3 regions of the Bradyrhizobium sp. WYCCWR15520 genome follow, and region 1 is predicted to be linked to each of the others. Evidence: riboswitches for the same ligand, from Rfam matches in the RefSeq annotation. Region 1 holds a riboswitch; each other region holds the start of a gene.
What was found. Region 1 has a riboswitch for cobalamin ahead of AC0QUY_RS15545 (TonB-dependent receptor). Riboswitches for the same ligand answer to the same signal wherever they lie in the genome.
Positions count from the first base shown of each region.

Region 2: it holds a riboswitch for cobalamin, as region 1 does, so the genes downstream of both, AC0QUY_RS33375 (energy-coupling factor ABC transporter permease) here and AC0QUY_RS15545 (TonB-dependent receptor) in region 1, are expected to answer to the same signal.
Region 3: it holds a riboswitch for cobalamin, as region 1 does, so the genes downstream of both, AC0QUY_RS21500 (TonB-dependent receptor) here and AC0QUY_RS15545 (TonB-dependent receptor) in region 1, are expected to answer to the same signal.

Region 1 covers NZ_JBWBWM010000012.1:102,129-111,844, forward strand. The annotation lists gene AC0QUY_RS15525 (MBL fold metallo-hydrolase) at 1-763, shown strand, start outside; gene AC0QUY_RS15530 (ABC transporter substrate-binding protein) at 855-1,685, opposite strand; gene AC0QUY_RS15535 (ABC transporter ATP-binding protein) at 1,685-2,467, opposite strand; gene AC0QUY_RS15540 (FecCD family ABC transporter permease) at 2,464-3,507, opposite strand; cobalamin riboswitch at 3,643-3,842, shown strand; gene AC0QUY_RS15545 (TonB-dependent receptor) at 3,955-6,231, shown strand; gene AC0QUY_RS15550 (DUF6925 family protein) at 6,302-6,682, shown strand; gene AC0QUY_RS15555 (hypothetical protein) at 6,891-7,163, shown strand; gene AC0QUY_RS15560 (hypothetical protein) at 7,189-7,431, opposite strand; gene AC0QUY_RS15565 (hypothetical protein) at 7,594-7,749, shown strand; gene AC0QUY_RS15570 (hypothetical protein) at 7,866-9,113, opposite strand; gene AC0QUY_RS15575 (MFS transporter) at 9,286-9,716, shown strand, end outside.
Region 2 covers NZ_JBWBWM010000038.1:49,213-58,928, forward strand. The annotation lists gene AC0QUY_RS33355 (nickel-dependent hydrogenase large subunit) at 1-1,605, opposite strand, end outside; gene AC0QUY_RS33360 (hydrogenase small subunit) at 1,628-2,719, opposite strand; gene AC0QUY_RS33365 (hypothetical protein) at 3,242-4,408, opposite strand; gene cobF (precorrin-6A synthase (deacetylating)) at 6,161-6,910, opposite strand; gene AC0QUY_RS33375 (energy-coupling factor ABC transporter permease) at 6,962-7,639, opposite strand; cobalamin riboswitch at 7,677-7,894, opposite strand; gene AC0QUY_RS33380 (hypothetical protein) at 8,119-8,328, opposite strand; gene cobM (precorrin-4 C(11)-methyltransferase) at 8,328-9,110, opposite strand; gene AC0QUY_RS33390 (cobalamin biosynthesis protein) at 9,107-9,475, opposite strand; gene AC0QUY_RS33395 (bifunctional cobalt-precorrin-7 (C(5))-methyltransferase/cobalt-precorrin-6B (C(15))-methyltransferase) at 9,472-9,716, opposite strand, start outside.
Region 3 covers NZ_JBWBWM010000018.1:102,170-111,885, reverse strand. The annotation lists gene AC0QUY_RS21520 (MbtH family protein) at 1-204, opposite strand, end outside; gene AC0QUY_RS21515 (TonB-dependent receptor) at 591-2,972, opposite strand; gene AC0QUY_RS21510 (amidohydrolase) at 3,300-4,448, opposite strand; gene AC0QUY_RS21505 (LLM class flavin-dependent oxidoreductase) at 4,663-5,685, shown strand; cobalamin riboswitch at 5,765-5,960, shown strand; gene AC0QUY_RS21500 (TonB-dependent receptor) at 6,069-8,342, shown strand; gene AC0QUY_RS21495 (PepSY domain-containing protein) at 8,345-9,424, shown strand; gene AC0QUY_RS21490 (hypothetical protein) at 9,464-9,716, shown strand, end outside.

The DNA of each region.
Region 1 (9,716 bases):
CGACGGCGACAAGGTGACGATCGAGGGGCTGTGCCTCGATGTCATGTACACGCCCGGCCACACCGACGATTCCTATAGTTACCTGATGGGCGATCGCGTCTTCACCGGCGACACGCTCTTGATCCGCGGCACCGGCCGCACTGATTTCCAGAACGGCTCCTCGCGCGCGCAGTACGAGTCGATCTTCAACCGGCTGCTGAAACTGCCCGAGGAGACGCTGGTGTTCCCCGCCCATGACTACAAGGGCGATACGGTTTCCACCATCGGCGAGGAGAAGCGCTACAATCCGCGGCTGCAGGTCCGCAATGTCGACGAATATATCGAGCTGATGGCCAACCTGAAGCTGCCGAACCCGAAGATGATGGACGTCGCGGTGCCCGCCAACATGCATGTCGGCCTGCATCAGGAGGAGCTTGCCAAGCAGGGGCTCGCGCTCTCTGCTGGCGACGCCATCAACAGTCTCGGTCGGCCCGATATCCTCTTGGTCGATCTGCGCGAAGCGAGCGAGCGCGCCAAGCACGGTACGATCGCGGGCGCGCTGCATGCGCCCTACCCTGGTATCTCCGAGAGCCTCAAGCCCGGCGGCATGCTCCGCGAAGTCGCCGCCGCCACCGGCCGCCGCGTGGTGTTCTTCTGCGCCTTCGGTGAGCGCTCGGCGATGGCGGTGGCCGCCGCGAAGAATGCGGGCCTTGTTAACACCGCGCATATCGAAGGCGGCATCGACGCATGGAAGAAGATCGGCGGGCCGGTGGTGATGGGGTGAGGTTTTATCGTAGCCCGGATGGAGCGAAGCGAAATCCGGGACGCCGCCAAAAGATTCCCGGATTGCGCTTCGCTCCATCCGGGCTACGAATTTACTTTCTCACCCGCTTCAATTCCGCCGTCAGAGCGTCAAGCGCGTCCGCCAGCAACACGCCGCCGCACTCGGTCATGCGCTCCGGGATCACGATACGCTTTGCGGGCGGATAGAAGCGCTCCAACGCCGGATGCAGCAGGAAGGCCTGGCCGTCATCGCGCGCGATATCGCCGGCCTGCGAAACCACAAGGAAATCCGGCCGCAAATTCACGATCGCCTCCAGCGAGGCAAAGCCGCCGAAGGCAAAACCGAGATCGCCGGCCGCGCTGCGCAGCCCGGTTTCGGCCAGCAGCGAACCGACAAAACTGTCGCTGCCCGCCACCCAGCCTCGTCGCGACAGCGGCAGCACGCGATAATGCCGCTCCGAAACAGCCTGACGGGCGCGCGCCAGCGCCGCGTCAAGCCGCGCGATTTCCGCCGCCGCGCGATCGGGATGACCGGTGATGTCGCCGGCCTCGCGGATCTGCTGCCTCGCTTCATCGAGGGTTCGCGGCACGGCGAGTTCGGCGAGACGAAGCCCTTTCGCCTTCAACAAGTCCCGTGTCGAGCGCTTGTCGAACGCGCTGGCGACGACGATGTCGGGCTTTATCAGCAGCACGTCCTCGGCTCCGCCCGATAGCACCGGATAGCGGCTGAGGTCGCCCGCCTGCGATTGCCAGCCGTCGCGAGAGAACCGGCTCAATCCCAGGATCTGGTGGGGGTCCGCGAGCATCAGCACCAATTGATCGGTGCAGACATTCATCGATACCAGCCGCGGCAGATTGGCGGCAGGCGCTGTACCCGGCAACCCAAGCGCCATCGCCACCGCTAGAAGTGCCGGCCGCCGCATCAGACATCCGCCCACGGCACGATCACCGCCTCGCGCTGATACTCCGCGCGATAGGCCGAGATCCGGAACACATCCGCCATCACCTGTTCGGACAGCGCCTCTGCCGGGGCGCCCTGCGACACCAGCCGGCCTTCGCGCAGCACCAGCACATGGTCGGCAAATCGCGCGGCGAGCCCAAGATCGTGCGTCACCACGATGACCAGCACGCCCTTGTCGGCGGTCGCGCGCAAATTCTGCATCACGTCGATCTGGTGCCGAGGGTCGAGCGAGGCGGTCGGCTCGTCGGCCAGGATGACCGGCGCCTCCACGGCCAGCGCGCGGGCCAGCGCGACGCGGCTGCGCTCGCCGCCCGAGAGTTCGGTGACGCGGCGATCACTGAATTCGAGCACGTCGACCGCCTGCATCGCACGCAGCACGGCTTCCGCGTCCTTCGGCGACAGCCGTGCCGGATCGGTCGCGCCATGCGGATAGCGACCGAGTGCTACGATATCGCGCGCCGGCAGCGGCCAGTGCACGACATGCCCCTGCGGCAGGTAGCCAAAGCGTTTTGCGCGCTCGCGCAGCGGAAGCGTGGCCAGTGTTTGACCGCCGATCGCGATCTCGCCTTCGGACGGGATCAGCCCGGCCAACGACCGCAACAGCGTGGTCTTGCCGGCGCCGTTCGGCCCGACCAGGGCAACCAGATGTCCCGCGTCAAGCGCGAACGAAACGTCAGTCAGCACGACGCGGCCGGCGAGCCGCACGCCTAACCCCCTTGCGCTCAGCAATGCTGTCTCGCTCATGCAACGCCTCCGCTGAGCGCGCGGCGTTCGCGCATGATCAGATAGAGAAAGAACGGTACGCCGATAATCGAGGTCAGCACGCCGACCTTGATATCCGAGGTCGAGGGAATGATGCGCACCGCGATATCGGCCGCGAGCAGCAGCGCCGAGCCGGCAAGCGCGCTCGGGATCAACAGCCGCCCCGGATCGTGACCGATCACGGGCCGCATCAGATGCGGCGCGACCAGGCCGATGAAACCGATGGTGCCGGTAACCGCGACCGCACCGCCGACGCCCAGTGCGACGCCCGAAATCACGAACAGCCGGAGGCGGCCGACATCGACGCCGAGGCTTTGCGCGGTTTCCTCGCCGAGACTGAGCGCGCGAAAGGCATGGCGCTGGCTGAACAGCATGATCGCGCCGGCAATGATGAAGGGAAACGCCAGCATCACATGCTGGAAGCTGCGGTCCTCCAACGAGCCCAATAGCCAGAACGCGATCTCCAGCACCACGAAGGGATTGCTGGAGAGGTTCATCACCAGCGCGGTGGCAGCACCCGCAAAGCTGGAAATCGCGAGCCCCGAGAGGATGAGGATCAGCAGCCCGGCATTGCGGCCGGCGATGGTGAGCAGCACAAACACCGAACCGAAGGCCGCAGCGATCGCCGCAACCGGCAGCGCGTAGGAGCGCACATCGGCCAGCCCCAGCGCAATCACCAGCACGGCGCCGAAGGCGGCCGATTGCGGCGCGCCGAACAACGAAGGCGAGGCCAGTGGATTGCGGAGCAAGCCCTGCAGCGAAGCGCCCGACAGGCCAAGAATAGCGCCGATCGCGAGCGCCAGCAGCGTGCGCGGCAGGCGTATCTCCCGCACGATCACCTGCGATACGTCGCTGCCGGCGCCCAACAACGCTTGCACCACTGAAAGCGGCGACAGCCGCACCGGCCCGATCCCAAGCGAGATCAGCATCAGGAACACAACGAGGACGGAAAGCGCCGCCACCGCGCCGATCCGCCGGCGCGTGGCAATCTCGTTGGTCAGGGTTACGGCCTCAACACTCATCGATCGTCCTAAAGCAGTTTTGCCCGCTCCGGTACAGACGGTCGGGCACGCGTGCTCATGCGGCAAAAATAGCGCACTCGTCCAGTAGGCATTGCTCGGCGCGCCGGGGCGGATTGACTCGGACTTTGACGAACTTCTACCATAGTTCCCGACGGTTCCCGTTTTGGGGATCAAAAGGGAATGCGGTGCGGGGAAATTCCCCAATTCCGCGGCTGCCCCCGCAACTGTAAGCGGCGAATCCTTCGTCACACGCCACTGGGCATCTCGGTCCTGGGAAGGCGACGATGGGGTAACGACCCGCGAGCCAGGAGACCTGCCGTCAGCCGTGGTCACACGCGAAGATGTCGGTCGGGGAGTACAGGCATTAGCTTCACCTAAGCTCGGTTAGCATACGGTGAGACTTGGTTCGCTGTGACGTGCCACTGACGTCATACCGAGGTCTGAACCATGTCTTCCACCAACAGAGCCGCTACGCGCCGCCGCGTCTGGCTTGCTTCCAGCTTCCTCATACCGATCGTATCGCTCGGCATTTCCGGCGCAGCGGCGCAGACGCCGCCTGAGCAATTGCCGCCGATCGAGATAACCTCGCCCACGGACCTGAATCGGACCCGCGCCAAACCGACCTACGATGAAGGATCGACCTCGCGCCGCGTCGTGCCGGCGGCAGCGCCCCCGACCGGCACACGGCCCGCAGCCGGGACCGGTTCGGGCGCCTCATCGCAAAGTGCTTCGCAAGGCGCGGGCGGCAGCGGCGGCCGGCAGTTTTCAGGCATTGTCGGCACGGCGTCGACCGTTATTACCGCCGAAGAGATCGCGCATTCGCCCGCACAAACGTTGCAGGAAATCATCGCGCAAACGCCCGGCGTGCAACTGACGAGCCTGTATGGCGGCGTCAACGGCGCCAAGACCAGCGTCGACCTCCGCGGATTCGGCGCTTTCGCGACCTCAAATACGCTGGTGCTCATCAACGGCCGAAGGCTCAACGACATCGACATGGCCGGCGTCGATTTTTCGACCATTCCGCTCAATTCGATTGAGCGCATTGAAATCACCCGCGGCAACAGCGGCGCGGTGCTCTACGGCGACAACGCGGTCGGCGGCGTCGTCAACATCGTCCTGAAGGACGGCGTCGGCGGCCCTCCCTTTGCCATGCGCGCCGAGGCCGGCGTCGGCTCCTTCAATCAGCGGCTTGCGAATATTTCGGCCGCGACCAACTACGGACCTTGGTCGACGTCCTTCTATGGCAACGCCATCAAGTCTGACGGTTACCGGGTCAACAATGCCCTCGACCAGCGCAACGGGGTCGGCAATCTCAATTATTCCACACCGGACCTCAAGGCCTTCCTTACGGTAACCGGCGACGACCAGAAGCTCGGTTTCCCGGGCGGCCGCACCGTCGATCCCTCCATCGGACTAGATCAACTCGTCACTGATCGTAGGGGCACCAATACGCCGTTCGATTACGGCAACCAGCAAGGCGCCAGCGCCACCACCGGCTTCACCAAGACAATCATGAATGGCGTCGACCTGATTGTCGACGGCGGCGTTCGGAAGAAGGACACGCAAAGTGGTTTCTTCGGCGCCGTACCGTTTGCCTCGCCACTTCCGAGCTTCTCCTCCACCTACAACGACGCATCCTTGCTGACCTGGTCGATCACGCCGCGATTGAGCATCAAGAACTCGATCTTCGGAATTCCCTCGCAGATCCTGACCGGCATCGATTATTACGACGCGACATTCAATCAGGACCGCGGAGCGTTCAAGGGCCTTGCGCCGACCCACATCTACGACCTGTCGCAGCAGACGCTGGCCGGCTACGGGCAGCACACGGTCGGCCTATTGCCGACGACCGATTTCTCCTATGGCGCCAGGGTTCAAAATACCAGCCTGAGTGCCCGGGATCGGTTTGATCCCAATGCACCCGGTTGCGCCATGTTCTTCAATTGCAGCCCCGCGGCCTCTCCATTGGACAGCAACGAAACACAGTACGCGCTGCATGTTGGCCTCGAGCATCGCTTCAACAGCGTGTTCTCGGTATTCGGCCGCGCCGCGCGCGCATTCCGAACCCCGACCGTCGACGAGCGCGTCTCCAGCGGTCCCTTCTTCGTTCCAGGGACTTTCCAGTTGAAGACCCAGACCTCGCATGACATCGAGGGCGGATTCCGCATCAAGAGCGGTGGCTTCCAGATGCAATCGAGCATCTACAACATGGACCTCGAGAACGAGATCCATTTCATCCCGGCGCTGTTCTTCAACGTCAACCTCGATCCGACCCGCCGCTACGGCTCCGAGACCAGCGCCTCGCTGCGTGTCAGCGATACGGTGACGCTCCGCGGCGGCATGGCCTATACGCGCGCTGTCTTTCGCGAGGGGCCGTTCGCAGGTGACGACGTCCCGCTGGTATCCCGCTATACAGCCATGGGCGGCGTGACTTGGAATATCTGGCAGAACTACCTGGTGTTCGACGCCACCGTACGTGCCTGGAGCGAGCGCTTCATGGACAACGACCAAGCCAACACCCAGCGGCCCATTCCGGCCAGTGCTACCGCCGATCTGAAGCTTAGCGGACAGTACGATCGCTTCTTCTGGTCGGTGGGCGTGAACAATCTGTTCAACGCACTCTACTATGACTACGCGATCGCCAGCTCGTTTACGCCCGGCCGCTTCTCGGCCTACCCGCTCCCCGGCCGCACCTTTATGGTGAAGGCCGGCGCAACGTTCTGAGCGAATTCACCGGTCCGGTCCGCCGGACCGGCTTGTCCTGACCAGACGAGAAGGTATTCTCCTCGGGCATATTGCCGGGGAGAATACCTTTTCATGCCCGAACCGCGTCCATTCCGCTGATTGCAATGAGTCGCATCCGGCGCGCGATGGGCTGGGCGAGGCCCGGCCGTTCGACGTCACGCATCATCGCGCGTTTCAGGCGATGCTGGCTGTGTGCGGCGATCCCGAAACATTGGCGGTCAAGCAGCGTGTGATCGATGCCGTGCTTACCGGCGAGCCGCCTTCGGCGGTCGCCTCTGGTCGTCACGGTCGAACCAGCATCCGCATCGCCTTGCGGCAGATGAAATCCCAAGGATATGCATCAACGGCGCTGGACACTTGGCTTGCCAGTTTCGATCCAGGCAGCCCGAACGAGCAGAATGAAGATGCGGATCTGCACGAGCATGATTGATTTGGAAAGAAAGCGACATCATTTCGACCAAAAATAACGCTTTCTGTGATCAGATCCCGTGATAAATGAAGCCGCAAAACCTCTCGACGATTTCTGTCGCAACTCGAATGGCGTGACAGGAGAGAATGTCGAAGCTGCCGCCGATTCCTAAACAGATTCGGGTGGGCCTGGGGTCAAAAACAACATAGTAGATTGAGACAGACTTGAAATGACGAATGACGATCAAGGCCGCGACGACCGGGCGGCAAAGGCGGCCGAGGCCGCCAAGTCCGCGATGGCCGAGCGGGAAGCCGCCACGAAAGCCACGCTCGATAACATGGCGAGGTTGAGGGCATTGCGGCTGGCGCGCGAAGCTGCCGAGCCGCCGCGCGCGCCCGCGACGAAGAAGGCGCGCGCCGCCAAGGCACGGAAGCCGGCGGAGAAGGCCCCGGCCCTTTCCGACTGGCTGGCGAACCAGCAAAGCGGCGGACGGCGAATCTGAGCGAGCCGCGCAAAAGTCCGGTGCGTTACGCCGGCCCCGGCCAATCGATCAGCGATCGCGTCTTGTTCTCGGCATCGTAGACCTGCACCTGCAGCATCTGGAAGCGGTTCTTCAACGCCATACCCGCTTCCTCCGCCGCCTCAACCGTATCGTGATGCGACTTGAAGTGACCATCGACCACCAGCGAGTAACCGGAGGTTGGCGCCTTGTCGGCACGGATGGTCTTGCGCGGCTGCGGTTCATCCAGCGCAATGCGGGGCTTCTTCATACTGGCTCCATGTAAGGCCCTTCGGGCCGCAGCCGCAAAAAGGGCGGGAAGAATTGTCTGATCGGCGCTAGGATGCCGGCCAAACGCGGCAGATTGAGGTCATGCCGTTACCCTGAGTCGGCGCGCAGCGCAAACGCCGATTGATCCGGCAGGAGGCATCACATGGACGGAACGGGCAGGAAGAACGAACCTCCGAAAAAAGCGGACGACAAGCCGAAAAAGCCGGAACGCATTCCGGCCGAGGACGAGGATGACGAGGACGGCGACATCGCAACGCCGAAGCGCGACCGCACGGGTAATGACGACGAGCCGTTGTGAGCGCAGCATACCAAGGTGTCATCGCCTGCGAAGGCGGGCGATCCAGTACGCCGAGACTTTCCGTACAACGTCGGCGCCGCGGAATACCGGTCAAGCCGGGCGATGACGGGCTGTGTCTAGTCAAGCTCCTCCCCCTCGATCGCCCGGATACTTCGGAGATCAAGCATATGCGCACTAAACCCGCCCCGCGCAAGTTTGACCGCGAGCTTCGGCGAGGCCAGCAGCAATGCCGCCGTCATCGCCAGCGGCACGGCACTGAGCCAGTCTAACTGCACTGGCATGAGTTCTTCGCTGCTGCCGGCATAAGGCCCTCTCCTCGCAACGAGATACCGGCACTCCCTGACAATGTCGCGCCGCGTGCCGCCGCGCGCCCCACATCCGAGCAACGCCTGTATCGCCAGATGCGTAAGCACGCCGTTGCTACTTGCGGGCAATGCTTCCGGCGTTTCGCCGAGCGAGATCCGAAGCAGGAGCCCGACCAAATCGACACCGGATCGATACGCATTCATCGGCTCGACCAGCCGTGGATTGCAATCGATCAGCAAGGGCGGATCGTTATCGCTGCGCATGAGATAATCAACGGATAGCGCGCCATGCCAGTCGAGCGCCTGTCCGATCTTCTCGAGATAGGTCCGCACCACCGGCCGGCTCACGCTCTGCTTGATGGCCTCGCCGCCGCCGATACCCGCGGCCACCTGCCGATAGGCATGAAAGCCGATCAGTTGGCCGCGGCAGAACACCGACTGCGCCTTCTCGGTGGTGCCTGCGATGAGGTCTTGCATCAGCACTTCGCTGGTGAATGCATCGCTGGCCGCAAGATCGCGCAGCGCGCCTTCGAAATCGTCCGCGCTGTGCACGAACCAGATGCCGCGGCTCGCGGTGCCGACGGAAGTTTTCACGACGGCCGGAAAGCGGATCGCGTCACGGACAGCCTGAGCCGATGTGACGATCCGCGTCAGCGGCTGCGGCACCTCCAGCCGATCGAGCACGCGGCTGAATCCGGCCTTGCTATGCGCTTGCCGATAGTTCTCAAAATCCGGCAGCGCGATCCCGGCGCGGCCCGCGATGCGGTGCGCGACCCGCGCAAATAAAAATCCCTGCTCATGCGTCGGCAGCAGAACATCGAATTTTCCATCGGCCAGAAGCTGTTCGATAAGGGCCAGATAACCGGCCGGGTCATTCCGCAGCCCGGGACAGCGGTGAAATTTCCGAACGAAGCGAGAAAACCGCGAAAGACACCAGGGCGAGGGATCGCAGACCTCGACGTGATGGCCCGACAGCCCCAGAATAGTCACCGCCTCCCGGGACGAGGTACTGGAACCTTCGGAGACGAGCACCCGGAGCGGCTTAGCGGGATCAGGCATATCGGATCATTGCCGCGCCAAGCCGCCTTTGTCTTCCGATTTCCTGAGCCATTCGCACGCCCCTGCCCTCCGCCGGGGCAGCCATGCAGCTGCATTCATGGACAAATAACGGCCTGCCTATATTTTCAGCCCGCCCAGCCGGGCCGCAAGTCACACAGGATTTTGAGCTGACATGGTCGATATTCTGGCCGCACCGCAACAGGCCAAGGCGGACACATCGCTGCGCACGCTCGCGGCGATCTCGGTCGCCCATTGGGTCAGCCATTTCCATCTGTTCGTGCTGCCGATGCTGTTTCCGTTCCTGAAAGAACAGCTTGGCGTCGGCTATATCGAGCTGGGTTTTGCGCTGACCGTCTTCGGCGTCGTCTCCGGCCTGACGCAGGCTCCGATCGGCTATCTCGCCGACCATATCGGCGCGCGAAAGGTTTTGCTGATCGGTCTCACCGTCGGCGGCCTGGCGCTGATCATGCTCGGCCTGCATCTGAGCTACGCCTCGCTGATCGCCTGCGCCGTCCTGCTCGGCCTCGCCAACAGCGTCTATCACCCCTGTGACTATGCGATCCTGTCGACACATATGGATACACGGCGGATGGGCCGCGCGTT
Region 2 (9,716 bases), on a different contig from region 1:
GCCGTTCCATGTCGTCGGCACGACGCATTGGTAGTTGTCGATCTTGCTCTCCTTGATCTTGATCCAGTGCCCGAGCGCACCACGTGGCGCCTCGGTGAAACCGTAGCCCTTGGCTTCCTTCGGCCAGCTCTCCGGCTTCCATTTATCGATGTTGGCGGTAGCGGTGTCACCAGCTTTGATATTCGCCATAAGCTTATCCTGGAAATAGTGCATCTGGTGCGCGGCCCATTGGCATTCGAGCGCACGTGCCGCAGTGCGGCCGAGCGTCGAGAAGAGTGCAGCGAAGGGAAGATCGAGTGTCTTCAGCAGCTTCTCGGTTGGCTCCTTGAACTCCTCTTTGCCTTGTGCGTGACCTATGAGGTATCGCGCCAGCGGTCCCACCTCGACGGCGTTGCCGCGCCAGCGAGGCGCCTTGATCCAGGAATATTTGCCGCCCTCGTCGAGCTCCTTGATGTCGGTCCTGGTGCCCTTAACGTTGGGCCCGAGCCGGAAATTCGGCTCGGTTATACCATCCCAGGGATGCAGCCCCCTGGTTTCATCGGGGTACTTGTACCAGGAATGAGCGACGAACTCCTGGATCTGCTCGGGATCGCCGTGATCGATCGGCAGAACTTCGCTGAAATTGCCATTGAGGATCACGCCGCGCGGCTGCTTGAGGTTTTTCGCGGAATAATCATTCGCGTTCTCGGGAATGTCGCCATAGGACATTAGGCTCTTACCCGAGAGACCGCGGCCATACAGCCAGTCCTTGTAGAAGGAGCCAATCACGGCAATGTCGGGCAGATAAACCTGCTCGACGAATTCGATCGAACGGCCAATGATCGAGGATACCAGGTTTAGCCGCTCCATATTTATGGCACCCACTGCACCGGTACCATCGACATTGATGGCGCAGGCCACGCCACCGACCAGCCAATTCGGATGCGGGTTCTTGCCGCCATAGATGGCGTGGATCTTGACGACGTCCTTCTGGAAGTCGAGCGCTTCCAGATAATGCGCCAAGGCCATCAGGTTCGCTTCCGGCGGAAGCTTGTAGGCCGGATGCCCCCAATAGGCGTTCTTAAACGGGCCGAGCTGCCCTGATTCAACGAACTTGGTCAGCCTGATCTGCAGATGCTTGAAATAGCCTGGCGATGATAGCGGCCAGGGGGAGACCGACTGCGCCAACGCAGAGGTCGCCTTGGGATCGGCCTTGAGGGCGGAAATCACATCGACCCAATCCAGCGAGTGCAGGTGATAGAAGTGCACAAGATGATCGTGCACCTGCAAGCAGAGCTGCATGATATTGCGGATCGAGTTAGCATTCTCGGGAATGATGATACCCAGCGCGTTCTCCACCGCGCGCACCGAGGTGAGCGCATGCGTGCCGGTGCAGACGCCGCAAATCCGCTCGGTGAACGCCCAGGCGTCGCGAGGATCGCGTCCACGCAAGATCGTCTCGATGCCGCGCCACATAGTTCCGGATGAGACCGCGTTGCAGATCACATTGTCGGAATCGAGATTGACCTCGACGCGGAGGTGGCCTTCGACCCGGGTCAGCGGATCGACGACAATGCGTTTGCTCGAATTGTCGAGCTTGAACCCATTCGGTGTCTGGGCGCCCATCGTTGTCCTTCCCTGAATCCGATTATTTTTCCTGAGCTACGCGGCCCCGTTTACGGGTCAGCCGCTTCGCGGCTGTGATCGCCGCGTGCGCGGCAACGGCTAGGCCGACCGCGCCAGCAGCGGCCATGCCAATTTGGTCGGCGTTGGCCTCGATGCCGAATTGCTTGATGGTCGTCAGCCGATCGTAAAATGAGCCCTTGTCCCAAAAGCCATCTTCGGAGCAGCCTAAGCAGCCGTGGCCGGATTGGATCGGGAAGGAAACGCCGTCGTTCCACCGAACGGCCGAGCAGGCGTTATAGGTGGTCGGCCCCTTGCAGCCCATCTTGTAGAGGCAATAACCCTGGCGCGCGGACTCGTCGTCCCACTCCTCGACAAACTGGCCGGCGTCGAAATGGGGACGCCGATAGCACTTGTCGTGGATCCGCTGGGAATAGAACATCTTTGGACGCCCTTGGCGGTCGAGCTCGGGAAGCTTTCCGAACGTGGTGATGAAGGTCACCAAGGCGGTCATGACCTCTGCGATGGGCGGGCAGCCAGGCACCTTGATGATCGGTTTGTTCGTGATCACTTTATCGATCGGCGTCGCCTGAGTCGGGTTGGGCTTGGCTGCCTGCACGCACCCCCAAGACGCACAAGTACCCCAAGCAATGATCGCGATGGAATCTTCCGCCATCGCCCTGAGCTTTTCGACGAACGGCTTGCCGCCATCAATGCAAAACATGCCGCCTTCGTTCAGCGGCGGATTGCCTTCAACGGCAAGCACATACTGGCCCTTGTACTTGGCGCGGGTCTCCTCGAGGATAGCTTCGGCCTGATGTCCTGCCGCCGCCATGATTGGGGCGTCATAATCCAGCGAGATCATCGACAGCACCACGTCTTTGAACAGCGGATGGGCCGAGCGGATAAAGCTTTCCGAACAGCAGGTGCATTCGAGCCCGTGCATCCAGATCACGGGCACACGCGGCTTTGTCTCCAGCGCGTTGGCAATCTGGCTTGCCGCGAGCGGACCGAGCCCGAGGCTCGTTGCCGTCAAACTGCAGAATTTGTGGAAACTGCGACGCGTGATACCCTGACGTCTGATGACGCCGTAAAACGTTTCCGTTGCCTCACCCATAAACCCCTTCCAAGCTGTTATCGACGGCTTACTGACGCTCTGATAGCAAGAAGCAGGCCAACACCACCTGAAACACTTGAGAGATGCCAACCGGCTTCCAGAAAAAGCGCTCAAATTAGTCACGTGGGGCCATGAGAGCTGAGGAAGCGGAAACGAACGCACGATGTGCGTTCGCAGCGTCTACATAACCAAGTCGTCGCATGCCGCAATCCAGCGGCTCCACCTTGTTCAGGTTTTCACGAAGCTGGCCTCTCAGGACTAGATTGGATTTTTAAGGTTCGCAATCTCGTCAGGTGGCTTATCGCGGCCAGTCAGCCGCTTATCCTAGAAGATCAGCATATCCGTGCAACATCCCTTAGTTGCGGCGAGCGTAGCCAGCCGTGTCGTGACGTCTTTGAGCCCCTACTTGGATCTTTGTCGTATCAAGAATTGTCCAAGTGAATGCTAGAGCACCGGCTCGCAATTCCAATTCATTAAGAATCCTTCGACCAGTGTCGGACACCACACGTCTGACACATACCGTCAGATTAGGGACGCACCGCGGGTTAACAGCCGCTGTGAAAGAACAGCCTCAACACTTTCGGACCCTTCAACTCCGACAATTGGACGCCCCGGTACGACCGTATGTTTTAAGGCAGTAATACGGTGCATCCGGGTAAACTGATCCAGCGCATAAACACAAGACGCGCGTAGCTTTGCGATTTCATCACCAAGGCGTTCGATGACGGGCGAAATGGTCGCAGACCGGGGAAAGTCCGCTTCCCCTTCTAGCCAAGTTGGCGTGGGTTCCGCGCTTGCATTGCCCGGTGACAACCAGCGGAATACCTCGCTAATGCATCCCTGCGGATAGTATTCGGACAGCCGATATACGTCCCTATAGAATTGCGGCTTCTGTTGGAAGAGATCTTCACCGAACAGTAGCACCGAGACCGCCACTATCCGCGCAGAGAACCGGCCGCTCGGGCCAAGCCTATTCTTGTAAGGGTTTTTTCCATAAAACACACGAAACTGGCCAAATAGGTCGGGTGACATGTGCTCCAAAAAGCGCGTCAGAACATAATTTGCCGACTCAAGACGCTCTAAGCATACCGCAAGACATTGGCGAGCGTCAGCGTCAGCCGTGTCACGTAATTCAAGTAGAGCATCGATTGCTAGCTGTAGATCGCTCTCGATGAGTTGGTGACCCAAGCAAAAATCTCGCTCTTCGACCCCGGCCGCGCCGAGGCAATATACGCGTGGATCGCTCTGCACCGGGTTTGCAAGGATCATATCTTCATACGAGAGGACCTCAATGCTAGGCTTCCGATCACAACTTAATCGGGCAAGACGGCTCAACTCCTCTCCTATGGTCAACTCCGCTTCTACGGGATGAAGACCAGCAAACGCTGACATCTGATAAGCACAGTTGACGAGATAGTGGATGTCTGTCTTGGCGATCGCGAGCTCGGGCTGCGGCAGATTCAGCAGCTGCACCTCATAGTCGGCCGATGCAATCATCCCGTTAATGCTGCGTCCAAGATCCCTGACCCCTTCATCTGGCCGTTTACTGCGTTTGATCTCGGCAATGCAGTGCGGGAGCTGATCGGTGACCAAATTGCTGAGAAGCCCAAGCGGGCGCGTTCTCTGCCCGCGATCAATACTATCGGTCAGATGAGAAAATATCTGCGTCCGATAGCTCGGCGCGTTCATGCTTGCGGACTCCCACTAATTTTCGTGTGTAGAGAAGCCGCGATGACATCTGCGGCCGTCGTCACATCAATTTCTTCTTTGGCTCCTTGCTGAGAAGCGCATTTCGATCAGCGAACTGCATTCGTCTCCGTCACTCGACGCAGGTCAGATCGCACCTAGCGATGCGCCGGCGAGGCGCGCGGGATGAGTACAGTTTGTCGAGGACAGGCGGATATCGCGGCCAATGCGCCTTCGTGCGTTGCGAAGCCCGACGGCTCAGTACGGCGTCTCCGGTGCTGATTTGGATCAATTGAGTAGGTTTCATATAACTCCTGCGCCTACGACTGGGAGAGTGGCATGATCGTGTGGGTCCTTCCCAGCAATGCACATGCCACCAAGCACGTCGTGCGGGCCTTGCTTGAAGAGTGAAAACTATGTGCTTCGCTTCGCGGCGAGCGAATATTTGCACCTCCGCGTCGCTTTTCGAGCATACGCGTCTGCAACCGGACACGCCGAATACGACACCACGGTCGTAACATCCCTCGATCTCGCAACCGTTTCGATGCGCACGTCGAACTCGCCCTGAACCAGTTAGGGCCAGAACTGCTTGAAGTGCGCATAACAGCGATAAAGAAGCCCCGCAGTACGGCGGTGCCAGGGTTATGGGCGTTGCCGGGCTCTGGCGGTATTTTCCAGCTTTCCGGAGCTCCGTGGCAGTTGGCGAATGGTCTTGGGAATAGCATCACCCTCTGACTTCAGGGGTCCGAGATCAAGTGTAAGATCTCTAAGCGCGCGCTCGCCACAGTAAAGAAGCCCGATCCCTCTCGGCGGCCGCATTCGCTGAGTCGGAAACACTGCTTCGAAAGCGTACAACCTGACGCTACGTGCGATTCAAGTCTCACCTGAGGGGCCTCGCACGAATTTGTACGAACCTTCGGCTTACGATCTGCTCTTCGCTCGCTTTTTGTCCAGGAATTGTCGTCTCCTTTGGTAGTTGAACTCTGAGCCGCCGGCGCGACTCAGTTTCGCCACGCGCCATAACGCAGGCTTCGGAGCTGTTCCGCGAGTGCCGGATGCTTTGAGTTAATAGCAGGTGACTGCAAACGGCTTCACCCCGAGGCGTGAGCGGTGCGCTTTGATGCCGATCCGGAAGTCAACTCTTGCGTTTTGTGCTCCGCCAACGCATATACGCACCACGGTAGCGCGATGCGCTATCGCAGCCCTCCTTGGGCGTTTCCTCCCTAGACTTGGGCCGCTTGTTCATTACAAGCGGCCTCTTTTTCTCGGTCGCCGCTATGGCGACGCCCCGGCAATTCTTTCGGAAATTGGCTTGCGCAGGTTGGTTAGACGACCGCCACGCTCGCAACGAGTTGCTACCTTCGGCGCAAGCGCCATCCCCGTCGCTTTAACGAGAAGGGACGAGCACGGTCATGAGAAACTCGCCTTACGCGAGGCAACGCGCCTTCGTTGCAGGTCGGCGGCCCGTGAGGTGTTGAGTACGCATTCTTCTCCGGCCGTGATATCAGTCTTCGCGGTAAAGCCTCCGCGGGCGAATGTTAAAGATGTTTCTCGCATTGATAAGCGTCGGAGATATAGGGATGGAAATGGGAAGCCTTTCTTTGGTTGGTCCGGCATGCGGTAGTCGTCAATACTATCGAAGGAACGATCTCCCCTTCGGGCGCTCCGGCCGATCTCAGCGATCGGGCGCATTTGGAAGCCGTGCGAAGGCGCTTGCCGCGGGACGCCGCAATGCCAGCAGCCTTCGCACGAGTGCTACGACACGCGCTTGATGATGTAGCTATCCATGATCCAGCCATGCTTGGCGCGTGCTTCCTGTCGGGCGGCGACGATGATTGGCCCCACTTCTGCGAGCGCACCTGACATGGTGATTTGCGGGGGCATCCCGAGATAGGCGCCCCACCAGATATGTAGTCCGTTCGGATCGAGCCACTGGAACGCGGCGCCGCCATCGAGCATGACGACCACCGTGTCGGCGCCGGATGGCCAACCGCATTCGCGCAGCCGCCGTCCGGTGGTGACGAGAAAAGGCTCCCCAATGTCGTTCAGCGGCAGTGAATGTGCGGCGCAAAGCGCCTGGATCGACGTGATGCCCGGGACGACCTCGATTATCGGCAACGGATCAAGCCTTTGTGCGATCCGCAGGCTCGAGTCGTATAGCGAAGGATCGCCCCAGATCAGCAGGGCAACGCGCCCGTCATCACCGAGATGCGCCGCAATTGCCCGGGACCAGGTCACGGCGACGGCGTCGTGCCATTCCTCCACTCCCTTGCGGTAGCTCTCCTGCGCAGTATCGCGAACGGGCACGTCGAACTCAGCAACGCGCGTGCGGCTGTTCGTCAGGGCTTGCGCGCAAATCAGCCGGCGCAGGTCGGCGAGATCGGACTTCACCGGGCCCTTGCGCGGAATCAGCACCAAGTCAGCTGCATTGATCGCGCGGATCGCCCCAAGCGTGAGCTGCTCGGGATCGCCGCAGCCAATGCCTATCAGGGAGAGTGTCAGCATTACGTTATGAAACGGGGGCGGCCGCGGCTTGCGACCGCCCGCACGTCATCTTCAGGCGCCGTTGTGAAGCCGATAGGTAACAAGACCATCGGCAGTCACACCTCGCAGCGATTTCGCCAGTGCCAACACGGTCAGATCGGCCAGCGGTTCAATGACCACGACGAGCGCGTAAGAAGCGGCGAAAGACGCGATGGAGGCGAGGTTCTCGGCCGCAAAGCCCGCACCATACAGCGCCCAGAAGGCGACCCACCCTACGATGCCGGATTGATAGGCGGTTGAAAGCGCAAGTGCCTGCCGATATTGCAGGTCAACATAGGCGGTGTTGCGAGGAATGATCCGCCCGGCCAGCGCCTGGATCGCAAATAAGGGCACCAGCAGCGTCGTCACGTTCATACCATATTGCGGCAGGTCGGTCGGCACGAAGAACAGCCCCTGCAGCAGAAGACCAAGCGCCAACCCGAACGCGGCTGGCGCTGCGCCGAACAGGAGAAACAGCGTCGAGCCGAGAATGAAATGCACCTCCGAGACCCCGACCCTGAAATGCGGCAGGAGTTCGAAGAACGAGAAGACCAGGACCGTTGTTGCGACGGTGCGCACCGCCAGCGAAACAATTCCCTGCGCGCGCACGGTTTCGACCACGGGCTTGAAGGCGCAGCCGGCGGCAACGGCACCGGTTGCGCAACTCAGCACGAGCTTGGCGCCCGTAACGATACCTGGTTCGATATGCATGACTTAAGTCCCTTCTGCCGTCACACCCGACGGCGTTAGCGTTAAAAACTGCAGGGCCGGTCTCCTGGCTCGCGGTTCGAAACCGGTCCCCGGCCTTCCCAGGCCTGACGGCCAGTGGCGGATCGGAGCCCCTCACCGCTTACAGTCGCGGGGGCGGCCGGGCTTTGGGCGCCGCATTCAGGTCCGCCCTTCCCCGTTCCCAATTATGCTCTGGCGCTTTGCGCCGCTTCGAGCACCATGCCTGCTCTGTGTGCTCCTTCCGACGAGGAGACGTCAAGGGGCTCGCGAGATCGGGCGACAGCGTCATCATCGGGTCTCTCCCGCCAGCGTGCCGAAAAGAATGATCGGCGCCGTCGTTGCGGCGCCGGTTTGCGCTAGCTGCTCTGCGAGCTTCGCAATCGTGGTGCGGACAATCCGCTCCTCGGCGTGGCCAAGAGACTCGCAAATAGCGCCGGCGTGTCGGCAGCCACCGTGCTCGATCAGTTTTGCCGCGAGCGCCGGGAATGTGTCGCTTCCCCATATAAATAGGGTCGTTGATTCCGGATCGGCAATTGCCGCGCATCGATATAATCGGGCTCGCTCTTGAAGCACTGGACCTTCAGCCCGCGATCGCGATAGGCGCGCGCCAGCGTCAGCGTCGTCTTGCCGACCCCGGATGCAGGCGCGGAGATGACGAGGCTCGCCGTCATCACGAGCCTTCCGGAAAGCGAGGCGTCGGCCCGAGCGGCCGATAGCGGCGGTCATAGTCGACGGCATACAGGCGGCTCTCTCCGAAATCTTCCGAACCCAGTGTGCGGCCAACCAGAATAACGGCTGTGCGCTCGAGCTCGGTGCTTACAGCAGAGTCCAAGGTACCGAGCGTGGCGCGGACGATGCGCTGATCCGGCCAGCTTGCGCGCCAGACTATTGCAACCGGGCAGTCTCCTCCGTAGTGCGGCGTCAGCTCATCAATCACCGTGGAAAGCAGATGGATCGAGAGATGGATGGCGAGCACCGCACCGGTCGCGGCAAAGGTGGCGAGTTTCTCGCCTTGCGGCATCGCGCTCGCCCTGCCCGGCATCCGCGTCAGCACGACCGATTGCACAAGATCCGGTAGCGTGAGCTCGGCCTCGATCGCGGCCGCGGCGGCGGAAAAGGCCGGCACGCCCGGCGTGATTGAATAGGAGATTTGAAGCGCGCGCAGGCGGCGCAATTGCTCGCCCATCGCCGACCAGATCGAGAGATCCCCGGAATGTAGCCGCGCGACGTCCTTGCCCTCACGATGCGCGGTGACGATCTCCGACATGATGTCGTCGAGCGACAGCGGCGCGGTGTTCACGATCCGTGCATCCTTTGGGCAATGGGCAAGAACGCCCTCGGGTACGAGAGAGCCGGCATAGAGGCAGACCGCACAGGCGGCAATCAGATCGCGACCGCGCAAGGTGAGCAGATCAGCTGCTCCCGGTCCGGCACCGATGAAGTGCACCGTCATTCGGCGTCTCCTACCGCGATCGCTGCGGTCGCCGTCCGATCCTGCGAGACAGCCCGCGTCGAAACGAGGCGCGCACCACGGCCGGCGACCGCAAGCGCTGCGGCTTCGGCGACGGAGCCCGTACCGAACTTCGCCTTGATGGATTCTGACTGTGTGGGCGTGGCAATGCCGGCTAGGACATCGGCCGAAACAGGCCGGATCGGCACGGTGAGTTCGCGCGCCAGCAATTTGAGCGCGGCGGTTTCGGCCTTGTCGCTGACAGTTGCAACTGCCGCGAGACCTTCAGGACCGCCCGCGGCGGCGAGAGCTTCGCGCAGCGCAGCCAGTGTGACCTCCCGCTTGAACCCCAGACCTGCGACCTTCACTTGACTGCACTCCATTGCACGACCGGCCGCATCGCCTCCCAGGAGCGATAGCGGCCGAGGTGACCCGCATGCGCAATCTCAATTCGCATCAACTCGCCACCGTGGCGTTGATGAAGGTCCGAGAGTAGCGCCTCGGTCTCCAGCGTGACGGCATGCGCAACCACCCTTACTCTCGGCTCAATGCGCGACCACACCGCATCGAACATCCTAGCGTCGAGCCCTCCGCCGATGAAGACGGCTT
Region 3 (9,716 bases), on a different contig from region 1:
CTCATCCATGAACTTGCGCAGCGTCAGCGGGCGCATGTCCGTCCACACCTGCTCGATGTGCTCAAGACATTCCTTCTTGCTGCCCGTCATACCCGCCGCTTTCCAGCCGCTCGGAATTTCCTTGAACGTCGGCCAGATGGAGTATTGCTCTTCGTGATTGATAACGACGGTGAAGGTGACGTCGTCTCTGTCGAACACCATCATTGGTTCGGCCCCTTTTTCAGAAAACGAAAGCAATGGCGTTTGACTAAGTCAGAAGCAAATGATGGTCAAAGCAATATCGGCGCCGAAGTTTTTAATAGCTCCAAGTTGGCGATAGCGTGACACGATGCAACCTCCGCGCTTGCGGGCAATTCCGCACGACAAGCCACTGATTTGCAAAACGATACGCAGTTTCTTGCAATTCTAGTGCGGGAGATCGGAACAATTTTCGAGATTCGAAAATCGCACACTCGGCACTCGTAGAATCTTTCATCACATTGTCATCAATATCGATGAGCGAATTTTGCGGACAATACAGATCAAAGAAAAACCGCCGCGGACGAGATCCGCGGCGGCGCGTATTGCAGCGATGTGTAGCGGCGCAGAGTTCAGAAGTTGAACGTCGTCGACACAAGATAGGTGCGCGGGGCGCCGAGCGTGATGACGCCGCTGTAGGCAGACGCCCAGTAGGCTGTGTTGGCAACGTTCTCGACGGCGGCGCGGACCACGATCGGCTTGCCGTTCCATGGCGAGGTGAAAGTGTACCGGGCGCCGAGATCGAAGCGGGTCCACTCCGGTATCGTGAGGGTGTTTGTTACGTTAACATATTGCCGAGCGGTATAGATGACCTTTCCAGTGAACGTAAGCCCGGGGACAAATGGAGTGTCCCATTCCGCGCCGATGTTGGCGGTAACCGCTGGAACGCCGACCGCCTTCTTGCCATCGTTGGTACCGTTCTCGGTCTTTTCCTGCACACCATCGATCAGGGCCACACCACCGAGCAACCGGATTTCGGGCGTGATCTCGCCGAACACATTGATTTCCGCACCGCGGTTGCGTTGCCTGCCGTTGAGCTGCCGGGTCGGTAGAGGGAAGCCCGGCACCGTGATAACGCTCTGCTGCGTGATATCGAATAGACTCAGGGTCGTGGTGAACCGGCCCGTATCGATCTTCACTCCGGTTTCAGCCTGAGTGGTCTTGCCAGGCGGAAACACGGTGCCAACGTTTTGGAAGCTGCCGGAGACGACAACCGGTGTCTGGAGCCCTTCGATATAGTTTGCGTAAAGCGAGATATTCTCGACCGGCTTGACCAGAAGGGCGTAGGCCGGGGTCCACACGGATTCTTCCTGGTAGGGTCGGCTCGGACTCGTCGGCGTCGGGAAAAAGTTCGTCACTTCACTCCCGGCGGTCTGGCGACGAACACCTGCGGTGAACTGGACGCGGTTGTTGAGGATCGACATGGTATCGGAAACGCCCACGCTTTTCAGAGTCACACCAGTAATCTGACTGGCGCTCAATGTCGCGAAGTTAGGCTTGGGAATATTGGTCGGCTCGCTATAGAGGTTCCAGAAGATGAGATCGGCGAGAGGGTTATTCGAACGTGTTCGGACCTGCTGGTTATAGGTTCGGTCGTTGATAGCGTAGTTGACGTTCAGTGCATGATTGACGGGACCAGTGACGACCGTTGCACGAAGGCCCGCCTCACCCGCGAGCGTCTCGAACGTCTCCTTTCCGGTAAACGGTCGCGACCACAAGCCGCCGAGTTGGAAAGTGCCCGGAGGCGACGTTAGCGCACCCGGCGCGGTATTGGAGATGTTGGGCGAAGGGTAGGCATAGTTGATATTGCTGTCGTGATAACCAAACGCTGCATAGGCGGTCACCGAGTCGGTGACATCAACCTCGCCTCTAACGGTCGAGAAGAAGTCCGTCGGCGCGTAGTAAGCCCACGGAACCTGGAAATTATGTCCGGCTTTCGGCGGCGGAGGAATGAGAGTTGTCGTGGTAGGGACTGTAAAGAACCGCATGGGCGGCTTGAGGTTGTCAGCCTGATAACCGATATCAGCCTCCATGCGCGCGTTCTCACCGCGATAGTCGAGGCCCAACACGACATTACCGAACTCGTCGGTTTGGCGATTCCACGGGGTATTGCCGTTTGAATAGGTGCTGTTGAGCCTGACGCCCCATTCCTTGCGCTCGCCATAGCGCCGGCTGACGTCGATATACTCGCCGAACTGCGACTTGGACGAATAGGTTCCCGTTATCTGGGTGATATCCACGTCAGGCGCGTGCTTGGTGATGAGATTGATCGTGCCGCCCACCGCACCGCCGGTTGTCGCGCCGGTGCCGCCCACCGTCATGCCATTGAGCACAGCGCTCGGCCCTTTGAGGACCTCAACCCGCTCGATAAAGTTTGCACCAGTGGAATAATACGGAGCGATCCCCGGAAGGCCGTTCAGAGCAAAATCGCCACTGTCAAAATAGAAGCCGCGGATGAACAGACTGTCGGCGCCGCCGCCCGCCGCCTGCATGACGCGCACCGAAGGATCGTTCGCAAGAACGTCGCGGATCGTGCGCGCCTGCTGGTTCTGTATCAATTGCGCCGTGTAGTTGGTCTGGTTGAACGGCGTATCCATCACGCCGCGATTGCCCAGAAGTCCGAGGCTTCCGCCGGTCGCCACCTGTCCGCCGGCATACGGAGCCGGGGGCGCACCAAGCGTTCCAGTGGAAGGCGTCACATAAGGAACCGGCTCCACCCGGCGCGGCGCTGGCGCAGCAACACGCCGCTGCACGCGCGACGTGGATGTTTGCGATCTCTGATTTGTCTGCCGTGCTCTTGGCTGTGAAGGAGCATCCACCGTCACCGGCGGCAGATTGCCTTGTGCAAACGCTTTCGGAACGCCGCTCGAAACATCCAGTGATAGCGCGAGATAACTTACCGCTCCCAGCGAAACAGCGCGCACAACATTTCTGGCAGCGACTTCATACGTCATACTTCCACCCCAAAAGCCCACAAGCAGGTCCCCGCTCGTTCTAACTTCCGAAGTGAAAACAGCGAGTAGAAGCTATCTAAGGTGATGCTGCGTGCGCACAGCGGATTGCATCAGTGGCGATAGAGCAACACCGCACTTTCTAACTGTTCTAAATTCCTGCGCGAAGATTTTTCGGACACACGTTTCAACGAATGAATTTCGTTCGTACGATTCGACACGCCATCACGCTTTGAATCTTTCTAATTTTTATCAGTTCTAATTTGTTGCGTGACCGTCAAACGCGACGGATGACCATCATCACTGCGGCCTTGCATGTGTTCAAACGTTTCAATCCAACAGGTTGCGCAGGCTCCGCATGAAGACTCTCGCACCAATTTCAATGAGCTCATCGGGAAAATCATAGTTCGGCTCGTGCAGGCTGGGGTGCTGCTCCCCTGCTCCAAGGAAGAACATCGCGGCCCTGGATCGCGCGTTGAATCGTCCAAAATCCTCGGACCCCCGCATCGGAAGGCCTTGCGCGGAATGTCGCACGTTTTCTGCATCGAGCGCGGCTTTTAGATGCACAACTGCCTCCGCATTGTTCAGGCAGTGACTGAAAACGTCGCGATAGGTGATTCTGACCTTAAGTCCCTCGCTCGCCGCCACGCGTTGCACCAGATCTTCCGCCTGCTGACGTATCAGCTCCATCGTCGAATCGGTCAGCGTCCTCAGCGTCACCCAGAGTTCAGCCTGACCGGGCGAGATGCCGAATGCCGGCTCGCCCAGCCTTGCATGGGTAACCGTCACCATCGAAAACGCTTGATCCAGAGCACCACCCCGTCCCAACGCGGTGATTTCGTTCAACAGCGTTGCGATGGCCCGTTGCGGCGAAACGCCGAACTCGGGGCTGGAGGCATGCGCGGTCCGCCCGGTCAGAACGATCTGCATTCCGCGCGACGCACAATTGACGAGACCTTCGGCAATTGAAACCTGCCCGAGCGGAAGGCCCGGCAAATTGTGCAACGAGAAAACAAAATCCGGCCGCACCTCATCGAACTTCGCATCGGCAAGGACCGCCGCGGCACCGGAGCCATCCTCTTCAGCCGGCTGGAACAGCAGCATGGCCCGTCCCCGCTTCGGCCGCTGCCGACCCAGGCCCCGCGCGACCGCCGCCAGGATGGTCATGTGTCCGTCATGCCCGCAGAGATGCGCTTTGCCCGGCACCAATGACCGATACGCCAGCTCCGAGGTCTCCTGTATCGGCAATCCATCCAGCTCCGCTCGAAGCATGATTGTCGGGCCGGGCGCGTCCCCCTGATAGATTCCGAGCACGCCATGGCCGCCAAGCCCTGCAACGACCTTGTCGGCGCCGGCTGCATGGAGCAGCGCCTGCACGGCCGCCGCGGTCTTTTCTTCCTGCCCCGACAATTCGGGTTTACTGTGAAGTTCCCGGCGCCATGCCATCAGCTCGGTCAGATCGTGTTCAGTCAGGAACATGGGCAGCTCTTGCTATTGATATTTGGCGAGACAGACCAGACTTGACCATCGATGATTACATGATCAGCGAGGCAGCATACATTCAGATGTTTCCTTGCAGATGTTTTCCTAAAGCGACCACAAGACATTCGCTATCGATGGCGGGTAGCGCCTCGGGATCAAGGATCGCCTCCTGCAAGGCGGTTGAAGCTATTCGTGAAGATGGACTTCCCCTATGAAGAAGATCGGATTTCTCTCCTTTGGTCATTGGACCGCTTCTCCACAATCCCAGACACGCTCAGCCGCCGACACGCTCCTGCAGTCGATCGACCTCGCCGTTGCGGCCGAGCAGTTGGGTGCGGACGGCGCTTATTTCCGCGTCCATCACTTCGCCCGCCAGCTCGCCTCCCCCTTTCCCTTGCTGGCTGCCGTCGGCGCCAAGACCAGCCGAATCGAGATTGGCACGGCCGTGATCGACATGCGCTATGAGAACCCGCTCTACATGGCGGAAGATGCCGGTGCGGCCGATCTCATCTCCGGCCAACGTCTGCAGCTCGGCATCAGCAGAGGATCGCCCGAGCAGGTGATCGATGGGTGGCGGTATTTCGGCTTTCAGCCGGCCGATGGTGAAAGTGATGCCGACATGGGTCGGCGCCACGCAGAGGTCTTCCTGGACCTCTTGCGCGGCCGGGGTTTCGCGCAACCAAATCCCCGGCCCATGTTTCCCAACCCGCCCGGGCTGCTGCGTCTCGAGCCGTATTCCGAAAGCCTTCGCGAGCGGATCTGGTGGGGTGCCGGTTCGAATGCCACGGCAATTTGGGCGGCAAAGCTCGGCATGAATTTGCAGAGTTCGACGCTCAAGAGCGACGAGACTGGAGAAGCCTTCCACATCCAGCAGGCCGCTCAGATTCGGGCATACCGTGCTGCCTGGAAAGAGGCCGGCCATGCACGAGAGCCGCGGATCTCGGTCAGCCGCAGCATCATCGCACTCGTGAACGACCGCGATCGCGCGTATTTCGGACGCGGCGGCGAAGGTGAAGACCAGGTCGGATTCATCGACGAAAGCACACGGGCAATTTTCGGGCGCAGCTACGCTGCCGAGCCGGATGCGCTGATCGAGCAACTAAGAGCGGACGAGGCGATTGCCGAAGCCGATACCCTCCTCCTGACCGTCCCCAATCAACTCGGGGTCGAGTACAACGCCCATGTAATCGAAGCAATTCTCACTCACGTCGCACCCGCTTTGGGATGGCGTTGAGCCGCTCTCTTTTAGAGTAAGCGCCACGCTGATGTTGCAGTCGTGGGGAGGCGCGCGATTGACAGCCCTTTCAAATTGAAATTATGGTGAACATGACGGTTCTCCTTCGGGAGATCAAAAGGGAATACGGTGCGGGGATTTCCCCAACGCCGTGGCTGCCCCCGCAACTGTAAGCGGTGAGCCTTCGCCAAATGCCACTGGGCCTGCGGGCCTGGGAAGGCGGCGATAGGCAACGACCCGCAAGCCAGGAGACCTGCCGTCAGTCGTGGTCACACGCGAGCACATTGGGCGGGGTGTCCTGGTGGGTGTTGAGCCGTTCTCTCCTCGAGACAGCGGCCAAACAGCGTTCGCGGTGACGTGCCACGTTATCGCGAGCTATACTGATGAATTCCCATACCATCTTCGCGCCGCGGCACCGCCGGGCGTTTCTCAGCTCGATTGCATTCTCCTGCCTGCTTTTTCCCGCTGATGGCTGGGCACAATCCGGAAGGCCGAACCAGACGCTCGACCCCGTGGTGGTGCATCCGTCGGCAACGCCGGCGAATGCCCGCAGCGTCCGACGCGGCGCTGCTAGCCGCGCCGCGCGTCTCCGCCAGCAACGCAACGTGGCAGTCCACGGCGCTACGCCGGTCGCCACGCCGACAGGTCCGGCCTTCGCCGCACCGACGCTCAACCTCACCGGCACCAGCACGGCTGGCAGCCGGCTCGGCCTGACGCGGCTGCAGACCCCCGCCAGCGTGGAGGTGATCTCGGCTGAAACCATCGCCGAGCGCGGCCAGCAGAATATCCTCGACGCGGTGACGCAAAACGCCACCGGCTTCACGGCGAGCCCGGCACCCGGCAATGGCGGCGTCTCGTTCAATACCCGCGGCTTCACCGGCCTCGGGTCCGTGATGACGTTGTATGACGGCACCCAGCTTTATATCGGTGCCGGCACGGTGACGTTTCCGTTCGACACCTGGTCGACCGAGCGCATCGAGGTGCTGCGCGGCCCTGCGTCGGTGATGTATGGCGCCGGCGCGGTCGGCGGCGCCATCAACGTGGTTTCGAAACTGCCGTTGTGGGTCCCTCGCAACCAGGCCGAGGTCTCGCTGGACAGCAACCTGACGCGGCGAATTGCCGTGGATAGCGGCGGGCCGGTCAGCAAGGGCGTCGCGTATCGGATCACCGCCGCCGGCAATCTGTCGGACGGCTGGGTCGATCGCGACAACACCTCAAATGTCGCACTTCGTGCCGTAGTCCAGATCAGGCAGAACGAAGACGTCACCTGGACGCTGTCCACGGACTACGGCGACCGCAATCCATCGCGGTACTTCGGCACGCCGTTGATGAACGGCAAGCTCGATGAACAGCTACGATTCAAGAACTACAACGTCAGCGACAGCCACATCCGCTACCAGGATAGCTGGAACCAGGTGAAGACCGAATGGCAGGTCGCTGATGGAATCTCGATTCAGAACACGCTCTACTATCTGAGCTCCAAACGACACTGGAACGACGTCGAAAGCTATACCTATAATCCCGCCACCAGCCTGATCAATCGAAGCAGTTACATCGAGATTTTTCACGATCAGCAGCAGTTCGGCAATCGCACGGATGCGAAACTCCGCGGACATGTCCTTGGCATGGTCAATGAGTTCGTCGCGGGCTTCGACATCAACAGCATCAATTTTACTCATACCAACAATTCGCCCTATGGCGGCTTGTCATCCGTCAACCCGTTCAACTTCGTTCCAGGCGTATTCAACAGCCCGAACGCCACGGTTCCCGGCTTTGGCAGCGTGACCAACCAATACGCGCTGTTTGCCGAGAACAGACTGTCGGTCACCGAGCAACTATCCTTGATTGCCGGCATCCGTCAGGATGAGCCGACAATCACACGCACCGACTATGTCTCGCCCGCCAACAGCTTCGAAAAGTCGTTCTCCGCTACGACCTGGCGCGCGGGTGCGGTCTATACGCCCGTCAAGGATCTCGCTTTCTATGGCCAGTACTCCACCGCGGTCGATCCGGTCGGCGGGCTCATCTCGCTGTCCGCCGCAAACAAAAATTTCGACCTGGCAACCGGCAAGCAGATCGAGATCGGCGTCAAGCAATCGTTCTGGGGCGGCCGCGGCGAATGGACTCTGGCCGGCTATGAGATCGTGAAGAACAACCTGCTCGCACGCGATCCCAACATTCCGTCGCTGACCGTTCAGGTCGGCCAGCAATCATCGCGTGGCGTCGAAGCATCGGTCGGCCTCTTGCTCGACTATGGCTGGCGAATCGAAGCCAACACGGCCTTCCTGCGCGCGAAGTATGACGACTTCGTGCAGGCGGTCGGCGGCGCAAGCGTGAACTATGCCGGCAACGTGCCTGTCAATGTGCCGCAGAACGTCTCCAATATCTGGGCGACATGGGCCTTTGCACCGAACTGGTCGGCCAATGCGGGCGTGCAGATCGTCGGCAAGACCTTTGCGGACAATGCCAACACGGTCACTCGTCCGGCCTATAACATCGTCAATGCCGGGGTGCAGTGGAAGCCCGATCTCAACACCACCGTGTCATTCCGCGTCTACAATCTCTTCGATGAGATTTACACGACGTCGGGCGGCACCACTCAATGGCTGCTCGGAATGCCTCGCACGGCTCAGCTCGCCGTCAACGTGAAGTTCTGAGCGTGTCACGCACCCTGAAACGCACGCTCCGGCGGTGGCTGTATATCGGCCACCGCTGGGTCGGCATCATCACCTGCCTGTTCTTCGCCATGTGGTTCATTTCCGGCGTCGTGATGATGTGTGTCGCGTTTCCCGGCCTTTCCGACAAGGAAAGGCTGGCAGCGCTTCCCGATATCCGATGGGAGAAAGTGGCGTTGTCGCCGGACGACGCAATGAAGAAGGCTGGCGTCACCCGCTATCCGCGCGATCTCCGGCTTTCGATGCTGGCCGACGAGCCCGTGTATCGCATGACTGCCTGGGACGGCACGCGGCAGGTGATCTCTGCCGCCGATGGCCGCGCCATCACCAACCTCTCCGAAGGACAGGCGCGGGCGATCGCGCAATACCACCCCGCGAGCAAAACACCGCAGCTCGAAGAGATCGTTGATCGCGACCAATGGAGCGTGACTGCCCGTTACGATCCGCTGCGACCGCTTTATCTGATTGCGCTCGGCGACGATGCCGGTACCAAGCTCTATGTCTCCTCGCACTCCGGCGAGATCACGCTCGACATACCGACCATTGCGGCGAAGCTGCCAACGCTGCAATTCGGCGCGACTGAAGCGCGTTTCGTCTGGCTCGATGGCAGCCCGATGATCATCGTTGCATCACGTGATGGCACGCAGACGCCACTGGATGTGACATCGGGCGAATTTGCAAAGCTTTCGCAGGATCGCCTCTGGACTGCCTCAGCAAAACTGCTGCCGCATGCTCGCATCACGGAGCGATTGACCCTCAAGGAATACGACGCTTACTGGTATGCCCATCATCATGACCGCGAACTGCCGGTGTTGCGTGCGGTGTTTGATGATGACGCAAAGACGTGGTTTCACATCAGCCCGGTCACCGGCGATATCATCGGCCGCGTGGACAGCAGCCGGCGCACATATCGCTGGCTGTTCAACGCGCTGCACAGTTTCGATTTTCAACTGTTCCTGAAGTACCGCCCGGCTTGGGACATTGTGGTGTGGCTGCTGTCGATCCTGGGCGCTATCGTCTCGGTGAGCGGCGTCGTTATCGGCTGGCGCTACCTGCGCGACTAAAGCGAATCCGCTCCGCTGGGCTGAACTCCGGAGTTACCGTTGCATCAAAGCGACAATCCAGTTTGCTGGCGGGATGATATCGACGCTTTGGCGTTCGAGCCGGACAACCATCGCGGCTTCTGCATGGTGCATCGGCTGGCCTTTCGAACGCTACTGCAGTTTTTTCCGGAGCCTGATGATTGCCTGGCCTTTTTTCGCAACCAGGAGCGCGCCTTCCGTGCCGCGGCGGCGGCCAAAATTGCTCGAAGAGAAATTGCGCGCGGGGTCAATTTTCACCTCACCAGCCGGGACG